2 regions of the Atlantibacter sp. genome follow, and region 1 is predicted to be linked to the other one. Evidence: predicted binding sites of a transcription regulator. Region 1 holds the regulator's gene; the other holds the start of a gene.
The links. The regulator Fur, encoded in region 1, represses iron uptake genes when iron is present. The targets are predictions, from matches to a motif close to ATAATAATGAGAACNACTATCAA.

Region 1 (5,207 bases):
GCAAACTGCACAACAATCGCATAACGCCTCACCGGTCGTGCTGGTTCACGGCCTGTTCGGCAGCCTGGATAACCTGGGCGTGCTGGCGCGCGAACTGATTACCGATTTCGACGTTATCCAGGTGGATATGCGCAACCACGGATTGTCACCGCGCAGCGATATCATGACGTATCCGGCCATGGCACAGGATCTGATTGATACGCTCGACGAACTGAGTATCGACAAAGCCACTTTTATCGGTCACTCCATGGGCGGTAAAGCTGTGATGGCGGCAACCAAAATCGCGCCGCAACGCATCGATAAACTGGTGGCGATTGATATCGCGCCGGTGAATTACCGGGTGCGGCGGCACGATGAAATTTTCGCCGCGATTAATGCCGTCAGCGAAGCCGGGATCACCTCTCGCCAGGATGCGGCGGCGCTGATGCGTGAACAAATCCCTGAAGAAGGGGTGATTCAGTTTCTGCTCAAATCTTTCGCATCCGGCGAGTGGCGTTTCAATGTGCCAGCGCTGTGGGATCAGTATTCACATATCGTCGGTTGGGAAACGGTGCCCGCCTGGGATCATCCGGCGCTATTTATTCGCGGCGGCAATTCGCCGTACGTGGATGAAAGCCATCGCGAGGCGCTGCTTGCGCAATTCCCTCAGGCGCGCGCGCACGTCGTAGCGGGCGCGGGCCACTGGGTTCATGCCGAAAAACCGCAGGCGGTGGTACGGGCAATCCGCCGCTACCTCGATGCCGGGTAAAAAATGGTTAAAAATAAAGCGGCTGATAACTCAGAGTGCCGTTAACGCGTTGGCGCGCTGGATTCCCTCATGTATGATGGCGCGCTTAACTGCATCCGAGCCCCGCTCCTGCACCCTGTTTTCCCTGTCAAAACGCGCATCATGGCCAAAGAACAAACGGACCGTACGACATTAGATCTGTTCTCGGACGAACGCCGCCCGGGCAGACCCAAAACTAACCCGCTGTCACGCGATGAACAGTTGCGCATTAACAAGCGCAACCAGTTAAAGCGCGACAAAGTGCGCGGGCTCAAGCGCGTTGAGCTCAAACTGAACGTTGAAGCGGTTGACGCGCTCAACATGCTGGCAGAGGCCCGCAATATCAGCCGCAGCGAATTGATCGAAGATATTCTGCTGTCACAGCTCGCCGCCCTTAAGGACTGAGAGTTATCTAAAAACACGGCGCGATGTAGCAGACTGTGCACATGGCCGTGATAGAGATTTCCGCCAGCTTGTCTGTTCTGCTATGATTGCCCTATCTGTAGGCTTTTTGCCTCAACCATCTCATTAAGTTTCAAGAGGTTATTTTACTCATGGCAATCGTAGGCATTTTCTTCGGCAGCGATACCGGCAACACTGAAAATATCGCAAAAATGATTCAAAAACAGCTTGGTAAAGATGTTGCTGAAGTGCGTGATATTGCTAAAAGCAGCAAAGAAGACCTCGAAAGTTTTGATATTTTGCTGCTGGGCATCCCTACATGGTATTACGGCGAAGCGCAGTGCGACTGGGATGACTTCTTCCCGACCCTCGAAGAGATTGATTTCAACAATAAACTGGTTGCCCTGTTTGGTTGTGGCGACCAGGAAGACTATGCCGAATACTTCTGCGATGCCCTGGGCACCATGCGTGACATTATTGAACCGCGTGGCGCAACTATCGTTGGCCACTGGCCGACTGAAGGCTATCACTTTGAAGCTTCCAAAGGCCTGGCGGATGACGATCACTTCCTCGGTCTTGCCATCGACGAAGATCGCCAACCGGAACTCACCGCAGAACGCGTTGAAAAATGGGTGAAACAGGTTTCTGAAGAGCTGCACCTGCAGGACATCATCAACGCCTGATTATTAAAGGCGCTAAGTCAATTAGCGTCTTTTTATCTTAATTGATAGGCAAAAGCGATAAAAATAATTGCTACAAATTTTTAACTTTTGCCTCCAGACCTGTACAATACACGCCTTACGCATCGGGTGATTTTGCAACAAATGCAGGCAGCGCCACGATTTTGGGTATTTTTAAGCAAGGCAGTTGCAGTTTTCATTTAGCCATGGCAGTTCTATAATGAAACGCATAATGCCTTGCATCGATCTCTTGCTCCCTGAGGAGCGAATCGTTACGTAACAGGACAAATTCCGCATGACTGACAACAATACCGCATTGAAAAAGGCTGGCCTGAAAGTCACGCTTCCGAGGTTAAAAATCCTCGAAGTGTTGCAGGGGCCGGACAACCACCATGTCAGTGCGGAAGACTTATACAAACGCCTGATCGATATGGGTGAAGAGATTGGGTTAGCGACCGTTTACCGCGTTCTTAACCAGTTTGATGATGCCGGAATCGTCACACGCCATAATTTTGAAGGCGGCAAATCCGTTTTCGAGTTGACTCAGCAGCATCATCACGATCACCTCATTTGCCTGGACTGCGGTAAAGTGATCGAGTTTAGCGATGATTCAATCGAAGCGCGCCAGCGTGAAATTGCCTCCCGTCACGGTATTCGCTTAACTAACCACAGCCTGTACCTGTATGGCCATTGCGCAGAAGGCGATTGCCGCGAAGACGAAAATGCGCATGAGATTGCAGAAAAGTAATTTTTTCTAGAATCATGAATTCCAGTAAAAGCCGACTAATGTCGGCTTTTTTATTTCTGATGATTTAAAAAATAACAGGCATGGCTTGCTTAATAATGAAACCTTTAAGTAAATCCTGTAATGAATTAAATAATATGAATGATGTTTTAAGAATATATCAATAACCATACGAATCAGTAGGTTATGATATATTGTGACGTCTTATTACCCGTCGGGCCTGTTTGTTGCGTTGCGGTTTAAAAATGCCATCACTTAAAATAGTGAGTAACATCGCATCCGATAAAATAAATCTGGTTAATCGCAATGACATTACCGCAGAAACCCCTCTCTGAATTATATCGCTTAACGGATTTATTCACTGACTATAACAAACTTACGCGTGTTGAAAGATATACCTTAATACCCGTAAGACCCCATACCGTTACGCTGATTCATGGTGGGCAGTTTTCTATCATTCGCAGCAGCGATAGATTATTATTCGAAAAACAAACTGCACCAGCGCTGTATGGGCTAACCGGTAATGCCCGAAATCTGGCCTATCTGCGCATTTATGCTGATACGCAATGCCATTTCCAATTAGTGCCTCTGGACATTTTCATGCAGCGGCTTGACGATAATCATTCGCTGCACTTAATACCGGCAATTTTATCGTGGTATATAGAAAGCTTACTTTATCGGGATGAGATGATGATGGGGCGAAATAGTTATCAAATGATAAAGGGGAATCTCCTCCATCTTAATCAATTAGATGAGTTTATGCGGTCAAAAATCAATGTTGCGGATTTCATCGTCAAACGAACCAATTTATCCCGCAGCATCGTCATGAAAGTTTTGTCCGCGATGCGCGCTAAAAATCATATTGATGTTAAAAGAGGCAAATTGCTGACGATCAATCAACTGCCTGAAAAACTCAGTTGATGCGAGAGGCCATTCATCGCAACCTAAGACGTTCTCCGGGCCTTTCTCTTTTCATTTAAGAAGCTTCGCGCAAAAAAACGCCGCATTACGCGGCGTTTTAGCAATGAAATCTTATTCCCCGATTTTCGCCCAGGTATCGCGTAACCCTACCGTACGGTTGAACACCAGATGTCCAGGTTTGGAATATTTGCTGTCGAGGCAGAAATAACCTTCACGCTCGAATTGCAGCGCGTTGCCCATTTCCGCATCCTGGAGGCTCGGCTCGCCAAAACCCTGCTTGATCACCAGCGACTCTGGATTGATAGTCGACAGGAAATCTTCTGCCGCGCCGGGATTTGCCACGCTAAACAGACGATCGTACAGGCGGATTTCAATCGGTAACGCATGGCTGGCACTCACCCAGTGGATCACGCCTTTCACTTTGCGGCCGTCCGCCGGGTCTTTGCTCAGGGTTTCTGCGTCGTAGCTACAGAAGATAGTGGTGATGTTGCCTTCCGCGTCTTTTTCTACACGCTCAGCTTTAATCACATAGGCATTACGCAGGCGGACTTCTTTACCCAGCACCAGGCGCTTGTATTGCTTGTTAGCCTCTTCGCGGAAGTCGGCGCGGTCGATCCACACTTCGCCGCTGAACGGCACTTCACGGCTCCCCATCTCCGGTTTGTTCGGGTGGTTTGGCATCGTGACCCTTTCGCTCTGGCCCTGCGGATAGTTCTCGATCACCAGTTTCACCGGGTCGATAACCGCCATGGCACGCGGCGCGTTCTCGTTGAGATCTTCACGGATGCAGGCTTCCAGCGCAGCCATTTCTACCGTGTTGTCTTGCTTAGTCACGCCGATGCGTTTGCAGAACTCACGGATAGAGGCAGCGGTATAACCGCGACGACGCAGACCTGAAATGGTCGGCATACGCGGGTCGTCCCAGCCTTCAACGATCTTTTCCGTCACCAGCAGGTTGAGTTTGCGTTTTGACATAATCGCATACTCAAGATTCAGACGAGAGAATTCATACTGACGTGGATGAACCGGAATGGTGATGTTATCCAGCACCCAGTCATACAGACGGCGGTTATCCTGGAATTCCAGGGTACAGAGTGAATGGGTAATGCCTTCCAGCGCATCGGAGATGCAATGGGTAAAGTCGTACATCGGATAGATGCACCACTTGCTGCCGGTCTGGTGATGATCGGCGAATTTAATGCGGTAAATCACCGGGTCGCGCATCACGATAAACGGCGACGCCATGTCGATTTTCGCACGCAGGCAGGCTTTGCCTTCTTCGAAACCGCCGGTACGCATTTTTTCGAACAGCGCGAGGTTTTCTTCTACACTGCGATCGCGGTATGGGCTGTTTTTACCCGGTTGAGTCAGGGTGCCACGGTATTCGCGAATTTGCTCCGGCGAAAGTTCGTCAACATAGGCCAGGCCTTTGTTGATCAGCTCAACGGCATATTGATGCAGCGCATCGAAGTAGTCAGAAGAATAACGCACGTCTCCTGACCACTGGAAACCTAACCACTGGACGTCGTTTTTGATGGAATCAACGTATTCGATATCTTCTTTTACCGGGTTAGTGTCATCGAAACGCAGATTGCACTGGCCCTGATAATCTTTGGCGATGCCAAAGTTCAGGCAGATCGATTTTGCATGGCCGATATGCAAATAACCGTTCGGCTCAGGCGGGAAACGGGTA
Region 2 (5,207 bases), on a different contig from region 1:
GGACCAGGCGGTGCAGGAACTCGGCGGGCTGGATATTCTGGCGCTGGTGGCCGGTAAACAGGTCGCCGTGCAGGATATCGCGGAGATCACCAGTGAACAGTTCACTAAAACCTATGCGGTCAACGTGTTCGCGCTGTTCTGGATCACCCAGCAGGCGCTACCGCACCTGAAACCCGGTGCCAGCATTATCACAACGTCGTCGATTCAGGCGTATCAGCCGAGCCCGCATTTGCTGGACTATGCTTCTACCAAGGCCGCAATACTCAACTTCACGCGCGGTCTGGCGAAGCAAATTGCCGAGAAAGGGATCCGCGTGAATTGCGTGGCGCCAGGTCCCATCTGGACGGCGTTACAGATTTGCGGCGGGCAGCCGCAGGAAAAACTGCCGGAATTCGGTAAACAAACGCCGATGAAACGCGCAGGCCAACCTGCCGAACTGGCACCAATTTATGTTTATCTGGCGAGCCAGGAATCGAGCTATGTCACGGCGGAAGTGCATGGCGTGACCGGGGGCGAGCATTTAGGCTAAATCCAGGCAACAAAAAAGGCGTGGTCTTCACCACGCCTTTTTTAACGCCCGGAAATTACTTCGCTTTCGCGGTTTCCTGGCCGACTAAACCAATCTTCAGATAGCCCGCCTGATGCAGGGTATCCATCACGTTCATCATGGTTTCGTAATCAACGGTTTTGTCCGCGCGGAAGAACACCGTGGTGTCTTTCTTGCCTTCCGTCAGCGTGTCCAGCTGCGCGATCATCGTTTCCTCAGTAATCGGCTCATTACCGAGGAACATCGATTTGTCCGCTTTCACCGATACGTAAATCGGTTTTTCCGGGCGCGGCTGCGGCTGGCTGGTAGAGGCCGGCAAGTTCACTTTGACGTCAACCGTCGCCAGCGGCGCGGCCACCATAAAGATAATCAGCAGAACCAACATCACGTCGATAAACGGCGTCACGTTGATTTCATGCATTTCGCCGTTGTCGTCGAGATTCTCGTTAAGACGCATTGCCATAGGGCATTAACCTACACGTAATTTCTGAGCGGTACGCACCGGGCGCGCAGAAGAAGCATTCAAATCCAGATCGCGGCTTTGCAGCAACAGAACCTGCGCAGCGACATCGCCCAGCGTCGCTTTATAGCTGCCGATCATCCGCGCAAAAATGTTGTAAATAACGACCGCCGGGATCGCCGCCACCAGGCCAATCGCCGTCGCCAGCAGCGCTTCTGCGATGCCTGGCGCGACAACCGCGAGGTTAGTGGTTTGGGTCTGGGCGATACCGATAAAGCTGTTCATGATGCCCCACACGGTGCCGAACAGGCCCACGAACGGGGAGATCGCGCCGATAGTGGCGAGATAACCGTTGCCGCGGCCCATATGGCGGCCAATCGCCGCAACACGGCGCTCAAGGCGGAAACCGGTACGCTCTTTAATCCCTTCGTTGTCCTCGCTGCCTTCGGAGAGCTCAAGCTCATCCTGGGCTTCGTTAATCAACGCGGTGCTGAGACTTTTGCCGTGGAAGGAGGCGGAAATTTCGCTGGCGTCGTTCAGGGAACGGGCTTTAGCCAACAGCTGCTGCTCGCGCTTAAGACGGCGCTTCTGGCTCAGCAGTTCAGCGCTTTTGCTAAAGAAAATCGCCCAGGTCACGATGGAGGCCAGAATCAGGCCAATCATCACCATCTTCACCACGATATCAGCGTGCTGATACATACCCCAGACGGAGAGATCCGTCTGCATCAACTCATTACCCACTCTGTATCTCCAGGACAAAAATCACAAAACTGTCGCTAATAATATCAAAACATCGCCGAATTGATAGTAGTTCTCATTAGTATTTGCATAGTGTCGGAAAAAGCCGCAATTTTCCTTGCGCTTACGCAGTAAATCGAGTCAGCCGACTATTTTTTAACTTTTTAACCTTCGTTGAAGAAGACCTGACCCTTAACCGTGGTAACGTATGGACATCCAGACGTATAAACAGGATTTCGCCGAGATGACAAAACCGCACATCGAAACCGCGCTGGTGAATGCCGGACGCAGCAAACGTTATACCCAGGGCTCAGTGAATAGCGTGATCCAACGCGCGTCATCACTGGTGTTTGACAGCGTGGCTGCCAAAAAAGCGGCGACTGCCGGGCGTGCGTCCGGCGAGCTGTTTTACGGGCGGCGTGGCACGCTAACCCACTTCTCGCTTCAGGAAGCGATGTGCGAACTGGAAGGCGGCGCGGGTTGTGCCCTGTTCCCCTGCGGCGCAGCGGCGGTGGCGAATACCATTCTGGCGTTTGTCGAACAAGGCGATCATGTGCTGGTGACCCACTCCGCCTATGAACCGACGCAGGATTTCTGTACCAAAATTCTCGCCAAACTTGGCGTGACCACCAGTTGGTTCGACCCGCTGATCGGCGCGGGTATCGCAGAGCATATCCAGTCGAACACCAAAGTCGTGTTTCTGGAGTCACCCGGTTCTATCACCATGGAAGTGCACGATGTTCCGGCGATTGTCGCTGCGGTACGCCGCGTCGCGCCTGAGGCGATCATTATGATCGACAACACCTGGGCGGCGGGCGTGCTGTTTAAAGCGCTGGATTTCGGCATTGATATTTCTATTCAGGCGGGCACCAAATACCTGATCGGCCATTCTGACGGCATGGTGGGCACGGCGGTCGCCAATGAACGCTGCTGGGCGCAACTGCGCGAAAACGCCTATTTGATGGGCCAGATGCTGGATGCCGATACCGCTTATATGACCAGCCGTGGTTTGCGTACCCTGGCGGTACGTTTGCGTCAGCACCATGAAAGCAGCTTAAAAGTCGCTGAATGGCTGGCGGCGCATCCGCAGGTGGCGCGCGTGAATCACCCGGCATTGCCCGGCAGTAAAGGCCATGAGTTCTGGAAACGCGATTTTCTCGGCAGCAGCGGTTTATTCTCTTTTATCCTGAAAAAACGCCTTAACGAGACTGAGTTTGCGGCGTATCTCGATAATTTTAATTATTTCGGGATGGCCTATTCCTGGGGCGGCTTCGAATCGCTTATTCTTGCCAACCAACCTGAAGAGATCGCCGCCATCCGCCCGGACAGCCGTGTCGATTTCGACGGTACGCTGGTTCGCGTTCATATCGGCCTTGAGAATGTCGAAGATTTGATTGCCGATCTGGAAGCCGGTTTCGGGCGCATAGCCTGAAGTTGCCAGCGCTGGACAGCGATAAGGACAGAATAGTCTGTATTTATTGGGCCCCGGATCAAACCGCTCGGGGCGTTTTGCGATTACAATAACCCTATACACGCTGTTCGTCAGGATTACCCATGGTTGTTATTCAGAATATTGTTTCCGCGCTCTGGCAGCATGATTTCGCCGCGCTGGCAGATCCGCATGTGGTCGGCATTGTTTACGGCGTGATGTTCGCCACGCTGTTTCTGGAAAATGGGCTGTTACCCGCCTCATTTTTACCCGGCGATAGTTTATTACTGCTGGCAGGGGCGCTGGTGGCGAAAGGCGTGATGGATTTTGTCCCGACGATGGTGATTTTGACGTCCGCAGCCAGCCTCGGCTGTTGGCTGAGCTACGTGCAGGGCCGCTGGCTCGGCAATACCCGAACGGTAAAAGGCTGGCTGAAGCAGTTGCCGCAAAAATATCACCAGCGCGCCACCTGCATGTTCGATCAGCACGGCCTGCTGGCGCTGCTGGCGGGGCGCTTCCTCGCGTTTATCCGCACCCTGCTGCCGACCATGGCGGGCATTTCCGGCCTGTCTAACCGCCGCTTCCAGTTCTTTAACTGGCTCAGCGCGTTTTTGTGGGTCGGTGTGGTGACCAGCTTCGGCTATGCGCTCAGCATGATCCCGTTCGTGAAGCGCCATGAAGACCAGGTGATGACTTTCCTGATGGTGCTGCCTATCGTGCTGCTGGTGGCGGGCTTTATCGGCGCGCTGACGGTAGTGCTGAAGAAGAAATTCGCCTGATACGTCACCTCGCTGCAAGGCGGGGTGACTACATTCCCTGCAAGGTGCGCATCCGCGCCGCGTCCTCTCCCGGCGTCACGCCGAAATAGCGTTTAAACTCCCGGCTAAACTGCGATGCGCTCTCATAACCGACACGCATCGCCGCCGCGCTGGCTTTCATCCCGTCATGAACAATCAACATTCTGGCCTTATGCAGGCGGAAGGTTTTGATGTACTGCAACGGCGATGTGCTGGTCACCGATTTGAAGTTATGGTGAAACGCCGACACGCTCATATTGGCGTCCAGCGCCAGCTGGTCCACGGTCAGGTTTTCGGTGTACTGGTTTTCAATGCGTTTCAACACGCGGCTTATCAGGCTGAAATGCGTCTGGCGGCTGACCAGCGCCAGCAGCGCCCCGCCGCGCGGCCCCATCAGTACGTGGTACAGGATCTCGCGAATAATTGATTTGCCGAGGATCCGCGCGTCCAGCGGCTTATCCAGTACGTCAATCAGCCGCTCAATGGCGCAGAGGATCTCATCAGACAGCACGGCGGAGTTGATGCCGCTGGCGCACTGCGCCGGGCGAAACGCGTCGTCTTCGCCGATATCCATCAGCAGGGTTTGCAGTTGTTGCACATCCACGTTGATGCGGATGCCCGCCAGCGGCGTTTCCGGCGTGGCGAAGGTTTCGCATTCAAACGGCAGCGGCACGGTCAGTAGCAGGTATTCGTTCGCATCGTAGCGAAACACCCTATCGTTAAGATAACCGGTCTTATTGCCGGAAAAGAGAAATATGATGCCAGGCTGGTACATTACCGGCGTGCGCGGGTGCGGCTGGGTGCCGTACAGCAAGCGGATCTCCGGCAGCAAGGCGCTAATTTCATCTTCATTATTTTTCAGGATGTTAACTTTTTTTGCCAGATGCTGGCAGATTTGCTGACGGTTCATGATTCGCTACGCTGTGGCCATTATTCACGCTTCACATTGTGCGCAAAAAATTGCGGATCCTCCAGCGTCCTGGAGAAACAGGCAAGACACCGGCAGAAATGAGCATTGAGCATACCGACAGCCGCGCCCACAATATATCCCATCGCCACGCTGTGGCCCTCTGTTCACCCACTTAACGGGAGTTCCCATGAATAATTTCGATCTGCATACCCCTACCCGAATCCTGTTTGGTAAAAATTCTATCGCCCAGTTGCGGGCGCAAATCCCGGAAGGCAGCCGCGTATTGATCACTTACGGCGGCGGCAGCGTCAAGAAAACCGGCGTGC

Region 2: exbB (tol-pal system-associated acyl-CoA thioesterase) is a predicted target of Fur. The motif match lies at 1,809-1,831, and genes of this name have one in related genera.

Annotation. Positions count from the first base shown of each region.
Region 1 covers NZ_DAMBQK010000020.1:53,134-58,340, forward strand. Annotated here, with positions in the region: gene ybfF (esterase) at 1-748, shown strand, start outside; gene ybfE (LexA regulated protein) at 890-1,171, shown strand; gene fldA (flavodoxin FldA) at 1,321-1,851, shown strand; gene fur (ferric iron uptake transcriptional regulator) at 2,144-2,596, shown strand; gene RT120_RS16530 (helix-turn-helix domain-containing protein) at 2,900-3,514, shown strand; gene glnS (glutamine--tRNA ligase) at 3,626-5,207, opposite strand, start outside.
Region 2 covers NZ_DAMBQK010000006.1:58,828-64,034, forward strand. Annotated here, with positions in the region: gene RT120_RS08005 (SDR family oxidoreductase) at 1-529, shown strand, start outside; gene exbD (TonB system transport protein ExbD) at 585-1,010, opposite strand; gene exbB (tol-pal system-associated acyl-CoA thioesterase) at 1,017-1,748, opposite strand; gene metC (cystathionine beta-lyase) at 1,990-3,177, shown strand; gene RT120_RS08025 (DedA family protein) at 3,300-3,953, shown strand; gene RT120_RS08030 (AraC family transcriptional regulator) at 3,982-4,881, opposite strand; gene yqhD (alcohol dehydrogenase) at 5,069-5,207, shown strand, end outside.